DNA from 2 places in the Rhizobium sp. NZLR11 genome. Region 2 is predicted to be linked to the other one. Evidence: predicted binding sites of a transcription regulator. Region 2 holds the regulator's gene; the other holds the start of a gene.
What was found. Region 2 encodes PhoB, which activates phosphate uptake and scavenging genes when phosphate is short. Its sites were predicted from a motif close to TGTCATNNANCTGTCAT; they were not measured.
Positions count from the first base shown of each region.

Region 1 (3,651 bases), on a different contig from region 2:
GGTGAAGCGCCGAGCGCGAGCCGTTGGCGACAACGACATGGCCGCGCGACAATGCCACCGAGACCTCGGCCGGAATACCATATTTCAAGCCATGCGCCTCCCACCAGACGGCGAACGAGCCCGACTGCTCCATCGCGGCAAACCCTTCGAGGGAGACGGAAAGATGGTCTTCGCCGCCGGCGTCGCGGTGGCGGGTGATGACGCGGCGGGTGAAATGTACGTCGGCGCGGCCGGCGAAATGCCGCGCGGCGAGGTTCATCAGCGTGTCCTTGCCGGCGCCGCTCGGCCCGACGACGACGACCATGATGCCGCGCTCGGCTCCGGCTCCTGGATGGGGTTCGTAAGGGCTCATGCGACACGGCGTCCCTGGCGCCAGACGGAGCGTGTCACCGGCACGCCATGCGAACGGTGGACGCGGACGAGATCGGCGCGCAGTCCGGTGGCGATCCGGCCGCGATCGTCGAGGCTGACGGTGCGGGCGGGCGTCGACGTCACCATGGCGATCGCCTTCGGCAGGGTAATGCTCTCGACTTCATCGGCGAGGATGAAGGGTGCATGCAGCAGGCTGAGCGGCACGTAATCGGAGGAAAGCACGTCGAGCACGCCCATCTCGGCAAGGTCGCGGGCAGCGATATTGCCGGAATGGGATTTGCCGCGCACGATGTTCGGCGCGCCCATCAGCACGCTCATGCCGTGACCGTGCGAGGCGCGGGCTGCGTCGAAGCTGGTCGGGAATTCGGCAAGCCGCACGCCGTTGTCGATCGCCTCGCCGACATGGGAGAGCGTCGCGTCGTCGTGGCTTGCCACGGTGATGCCGCGTTCGGCGCAGACCTTGGCGATGGCGTTGCGATGCGGCGTCGAGTTGCGCGCCGATTCCGCCTGGCGCTTGGCGACGAAACGCGCGAAGACCTCGTCGCTCAGGCCGCGCTTCTTCTGATAGTAGAAGATATATTGATCCATCGTCTGGAATTGACGCTGGCCGGGCGCATGATCCATCAGCGAGACCAGCCGCACATGCCGATCGTTTTCGAAATCGGCGAAATGTTCGAGCACATTGTCGGCCGAGACCTCGCAGCGCAGGTGGATCAGGTGCTCGGCGCGCAGCCGGCCTTCCTTCTCCGCCGACTGGATGGCGTCGGCCATCTCGCGCATCTCGCCATGTTCGAAGCCGCCGTCCTCGTCCGCGCCCATGCGCAGGCAGTCGAACACCGTGGTGATGCCTGAAGTGACGATCTGGGCATCATGCGCCTGGATTGCGGCGGTCTTGTTCCAGCGAATGCCGGGACGCGGCTGATAATGGCCTTCAAGATGATCGGTATGCAGCTCGACGAGGCCGGGAATGACGTAGTCGCCCTCGAAATCTTCGCCGGCTACCGAGTTGCCTTCGGAAATGTCGGCGATCTTGCCGTCGCGAATGAGAATCGATCCGGAGAGGATGTCATCCTCAAGAACGATGCGGGCGTTGGAAAACACGGTCTCTTTGCTCATCTCGTCTGGTCTTTCAGCTTTTGGCGCCGGCAAGCGGCAGCCAGGAATGAACTTTAAACGGGGCGCCGCGCGTTTCTTCGGTGAAGACGGCAAGGCCCGAAATCGTAAGCGGCCGACCGGTGAAATCGGCAAAACGCTCGGTCAGGATCGCTTTCATCACTGCGGCGCGTGTCTCGGGCACCTGGCCGGTGAGTGTCATGTGGAAGCCGAAATCCTCCATCACATAAGGATAACCCCAGCGCTGCAGATGGGTGCGCTGGCTGTCGCTGAGCTTCTCCGGGTTGCGCCGCGCCATATCGGCCTCGGAAAGCGTTGCGCGGAACGGTTCGAAGGACCTTACCACCTTCGCGGCGAAATCCTGAAGAGGTTGATGAAGAGAACCGGGAACGAGGGCAAAAAAACGACCGAGCTGGCCCAGCACGAGTTCAGGAATCTCGAAAGCTTCAGTGCGCGCGGCAAAATCCTCGGCAACGGCCATGAGATCCTTCTCGGTGACCGAGGCGGCGAGCGAAAACGGTGCCTTGATCGTCGCGTGAAAGCCGTAGCGGCGAGGATCCGCGGTCAGCTCGAACTGCTCCGCCGCACCCAGTCTCTCATGTTCTGACGCAGAATAGGTCTCGCCGGTGAACGCATCGCGGCCGAGCCAGAGCGACGCCTCGCCGGTCAGGGGATCGTCCTTCGGCGGCGAGAAATAGAGAGCATAGCGCAAGGCTTTTATCCTGAGGATCATCGAAACGGGGGAGCGCAATGTGCAGTGATTTGGCGGCGAACCGCAAGCAGGCTCCCGGCTAAAAGATTTCCGTGACAGAATGATGATGGCGGCAGCGCCGCCACGGCCTTTGGAGCGGATATATCAGTGGGTTTTCGTGCCCATCAGCCGGTGGCGCAGCGCGTTCGAGGCGGCGTCGAAAATGAACACGACGATCAGGATCAGGATGACCATGTAGGCGACGTTTTCCCAGTTGGCGTTGGTGCGCATGGCCTCCCACAATTTGAGGCCGATGCCGCCCGCGCCGACGGCGCCGATGATGGTCGCGCCGCGCACGTTCGATTCCCATTGGTAGAGCGTCTGGCTGACGATGACGGGAACGATCTGCGGCATAATGCCGTAACGATGGACGAGCACGGTCTGAGCGCCGGTCGATTTGATGCCTTCCCGTGGCTTGTTGTCGATATTCTCCAGCCCTTCGGAATAGAGCTTGCCGAGCGTGCCGGTCTCGGTGAGGAAGATCGCGCCGCTGCCGGCAAGCGGGCCAGGCCCGAAGGCGCGCGTCAGGAACAGCGCCCAGATCAGCATGTCGACCGAGCGCAGGAAATCGAAAAAGCGCTTCAGGATCTGATTGAGCAGCCGGTTCGGCGTGATGTTGCGCGCCGCCAGGAAGGCCAGCGGGAAGGCTGTGAGCGAGCCGAGCAGCGTTCCGAGGAATGCCATGACGATCGTCTGGAAAAGCTTGGTCCAGACATCGCCGTGCTGCCATTCGCTGTTGTTCCAAATGTCGTCGAAGGCGAGCGCCAGGTTGGACTGGTCGGGCTTGATGCGCGGGCCGGAAACGATGAGACTGACGACCTCGCCGACCGGCTTGTCGAAGAAGGACGATTGCGTGTCGAAGATGAAATTCGCCCAGCCGATGAAACGCTTGCGGATCTTCACCCGGTCGACGGAAATGCTGACGTCGCCGGCAAAGCCGAGATCGGCGAGCACATTGTCGTCATAGACGGTCATCCAGCCGGGCACCGGCCCGACAACTTTCGGCGCACCGCTCGAAACCTCGACGGGAACGCTGATGCCATGCGCGGTGACGGTCGTCTCGCTCTTCGAGACGGTGACGGTGCGGCTGGTGCCGCTGATCGAAACCGTGATGCTGCCATCGGGATTGTTGACCAGCCAGTCCGCATGCGGATTGTCGCCGAGCGGCGAGAAGCGTGGATAGTGGATGTCGATCGAACCGTCATCCCCGATGCGGAATTCCGGCTGAACGTCGTAGCTCACCCATTGGCTGAGATAGATGCCGACGCGCTCCCAATGGGCTTCGGCGAAAAGCTTGGGCAGGTCGAAGAACCAGACGGCATAGAGGCTATAGAGCAGCGTCGCGATCAGGATCATCAGCCCGCCGAAACGCTGGCGGAACGACCGGTGCAAATATTCCGGATAGCGTGTTTCTA
Region 1 is NZ_JABDWD010000020.1:59,049-62,699, forward strand. It holds gene phnN (phosphonate metabolism protein/1,5-bisphosphokinase (PRPP-forming) PhnN) at 1-352, opposite strand, end outside; gene HJB83_RS27075 (alpha-D-ribose 1-methylphosphonate 5-triphosphate diphosphatase) at 349-1,488, opposite strand; gene HJB83_RS27080 (DUF1045 domain-containing protein) at 1,502-2,197, opposite strand; gene phnE (phosphonate ABC transporter, permease protein PhnE) at 2,342-3,651, opposite strand, start outside.
Region 1: the regulator PhoB is predicted to act here: its motif matches at 2,290-2,306, upstream of HJB83_RS27080 (DUF1045 domain-containing protein).

Region 2 (3,651 bases):
GCTTCGAGCGCCGCTGGTAAACGGAGTTACACATCATGAACATGTTGACGGAAGCTGCAGTTGAAAAAGCGCTGGATCAGAAGATGAGCAACGTCCCTTATAAGATGATCGGCAAGGATGTCTCGGTTTACTATGGCGAGAAGCGCGCGCTTTTCGATGTGAACCTGAACATCCGCGAAAACACCGTAACCGCGCTGATCGGCCCGTCCGGCTGCGGCAAGTCGACCTTCCTGCGGAGCCTAAACCGCATGAACGACACGATCGACGGCTGCCGGGTCACCGGCAAGATCACGCTTGATACCGACGATATCTATGATCCCGATATCGACGTCGTCGAACTTCGCGCCCGCGTCGGCATGGTCTTCCAGAAGCCGAACCCGTTCCCGAAGACGATCTATGAAAACGTCTCCTACGGCCCGCGCATCCATGGCCTTGCCAAGTCGAAGGCCGATCTCGACCAGATCGTCGAGACCAGCCTGCAGCGTGCCGGCCTCTGGAACGAGGTCAAGGACCGCGTGCATGAATCCGGCACCGGCCTGTCCGGCGGTCAGCAGCAGCGCCTCTGCATTGCCCGCGCCGTCGCCGTCAGCCCTGAAGTCATCCTGATGGACGAGCCCTGCTCGGCGCTCGACCCGATCGCCACCGCCAAGGTCGAGGAACTGATCCACGAACTGCGCGAGAACTACACGATCGTCATCGTCACCCACTCCATGCAGCAGGCCGCGCGCGTCTCGCAGCGCACCGCCATGTTCCACCTCGGCAATCTCGTCGAGGAGAACGACACCGACAAGATGTTCACCAATCCCGACGATCCGCGCACCCAGGACTACATCATGGGTCGCTTCGGTTGATTTTGGCGACACCAAGCCTTCCCGTTATTCGAGGATAAAGCCCCATGGCATCGACACATATTTTTTCTGCCTATGATGATGATCTGAAGTTCCTGTCCAGGCGGATTTCCGAAATGGGCGGCCTGGCCGAGCAGATGGTCAGCGAGGCCGTCCGGGCGCTCGTCAACGGCGATACCGCGCTGGCGCAGAAGGTCATCTCCGACGATGTGATCCTCGATCACGCCGAGCGAGAAATCGGCGACAAGGCGATCGTTACCATCGCCCGCCGTCAACCGATGGCCTCGGACCTGCGCGAAATCATGGGTTCGATCCGCATCGCCGCCGATCTCGAACGCGTCGGCGACCTCGGCAAGAACACCGCCAAGCGCGTCATCGCCGTGCAGAGCACCGGCGTTCCGCGCAAGCTCGCCCGCGGTCTCGAGCATCTGTCCGAGCTGGCGCTCGTCCAGCTCAAGGAAGTGCTCGACGTCTACACGACGCGCTCCGCCGACAAGGCCAATGCGATCCGTGAACGCGACAACGAGATCGACGCGATGTACACCTCGCTGTTCCGCGAGCTGCTGACCTACATGATGGAAGATCCGCGCAACATCACCAGCTGCACGCATCTGCTCTTCTGCGCCAAGAACATCGAGCGCATCGGCGACCACGCCACCAACATCGCCGAGACGATCTACTACATGGCGACCGGCGCACAGCCGGAAGGTGACCGTCCGAAAGACGACAGCGCCAACACCGTCGGCGCGGTCACGGAATAAAGCCCATACTAGCCGTTGCGTGCGCGCCCATCCGGGCGCGCAAAGAGGTCGCAGCCACCTTTCTGAATTTGCGCAGGATGCATTGCTTAAATCACCCCGGTTTAAGGAACATGCGCGAGGAGACCGACAGGCATGATCCCGAGAGTTGCAGTTGTTGAAGACGAGGAAGCCTTGAGCGTGCTTCTTCGCTACAATCTCGAAGCGGAAGGCTTCGAGGTCGATACTATCCTTCGTGGCGACGAAGCCGAAATCAGGCTTCAGGAGCGCACGCCCGACCTGCTCATCCTCGATTGGATGCTGCCCGGCGTCTCCGGCATCGAACTCTGCCGGCGCCTGCGCATGCGGCCGGAAACCGAACGTCTGCCGATCATCATGCTGACGGCGCGCGGCGAAGAGAGCGAGCGCGTCCGCGGACTGTCGACCGGGGCCGACGATTACGTCGTCAAGCCGTTCTCGACCCCGGAGCTCGTTGCCCGCGTCAAGGCGATGCTACGCCGCGCCCGTCCCGAGGTGCTGTCGACGGTGCTGAAATGCGGCGATATCGAACTCGACCGCGAAACCCATCGCGTCCATCGCAAAAGCCGCGAAGTCCGCCTCGGCCCCACCGAATTCCGCCTGCTGGAATTCCTGATGTCGTCGCCGAGCCGGGTCTTCTCCCGCTCGCAGCTTCTCGACGGCGTCTGGGGCCACGATATCTATGTCGACGAACGCACCGTCGACGTCCATGTCGGCCGCCTGCGCAAGGCGCTGAACTTCTCCAACATGCAAGACGTCATCCGCACCGTCCGCGGCGCCGGCTATTCGATGGAAGCCTGAGGGGTTTCCGATAAAGTCGAGCAAGCTCTGCCCCTCACCCTAACCCGACCGGGGTCGAGCCACTCGTCTCGACCCCGGTCGGTGCCGGCAGGCGGATGAGGGGCAGCCACACCCAACGTACTCACATAAAAAAACGGGCCTTCCAGCCCGTTTTTGCATGTCGACAATGTCACCCGTTCAGCTCGCCCGCGCTGCCGCCCGGCGGCGTTCGTTGACGGGCTGGTAGGCGAGTTTCTGGTGATAGCCGCAATAGGGTGAATTGTCGGGGGACTCGCAGCCGCAGAAGTGGAAGTCATCCTTCAGCGGATCGCCGACCGGCCACTTGCAAGTGCGTTCGGTCAGTTCCGTCAGGCCGAGGCGGCGGGAGATCGGCACGACCACGTTGCCTTTCGGCACGTATTCCATTTCCTCGACCGTTTCGATCTCGATCTCTTCCTTCAGCATCGTTGCGCCCTGCTGGCGGGTAACGGTGCGGGTGGTGATCCGAGAGGCGAAGTTCGGCGCGCGCGGCGCCGATGTATTGCGTTTCGGCGTTCGGGCCGTGGCGGCCGTGCCGCCGGCCTTGGCGCGGCCCGGAAGGCTCAGGCGGTGCACCTTGCCGATTACAGCGTTTCTGCTGACACCGCCAAGTTGCGCCGCGATCTGGCTGGCGCTCAGTCCTTCGGCCCAAAGCTTCTTGAGTTTCTCGACCCGCTCGTCTGTCCAGTTCATGCCCTGTCTCCACCTTCTGCGTTGGTGATGGCAGAATCCCTCACCGTTGCCTCGGAAGCTCCGAAACAAGAAACGCTTGATCAATTTTGGTGACTAGTTCCGCCGCATGCAGTCTAGTAATTGAACTTTAACCTAGTGTGAGCGTGACTCCGTGACAAGAGTCGCATGAATCCGGATGAATCGAATTCGGAGTTTTCCCCAACTTGCTGCCCCAGCGTGTCATTTCTGCAATAAAGCCTGTTGAAGGTCGAAAACACCGCTGTACAACCTTGCTGCATGCGCTAAGGGCGCAGTTTTGTTGACATTGCAGCGCGAAAAGGAAATAGTACCGCTGGCCGCCGCAAGGCGGCATTTTTAATTTTTCGGGCCTGGTTTTCTTAGCCGGAGTCCGTTGCTTGATAACTCTGATCGGGAGACCGCGCCATGGCTGAAGCCGCGCCGCTTTATGACACCTACTCTCGTGCCCCGCTGCGGTTCGAGCGAGGCGAGGGCGTGTGGCTGATCACCGAAAGCGG
Region 2 is NZ_JABDWD010000024.1:16,585-20,235, forward strand. It holds gene pstA (phosphate ABC transporter permease PstA) at 1-20, shown strand, start outside; gene pstB (phosphate ABC transporter ATP-binding protein PstB) at 36-851, shown strand; gene phoU (phosphate signaling complex protein PhoU) at 896-1,609, shown strand; gene phoB (phosphate regulon transcriptional regulator PhoB) at 1,742-2,425, shown strand; gene HJB83_RS29030 (GcrA family cell cycle regulator) at 2,603-3,136, opposite strand; gene HJB83_RS29035 (aspartate aminotransferase family protein) at 3,560-3,651, shown strand, end outside.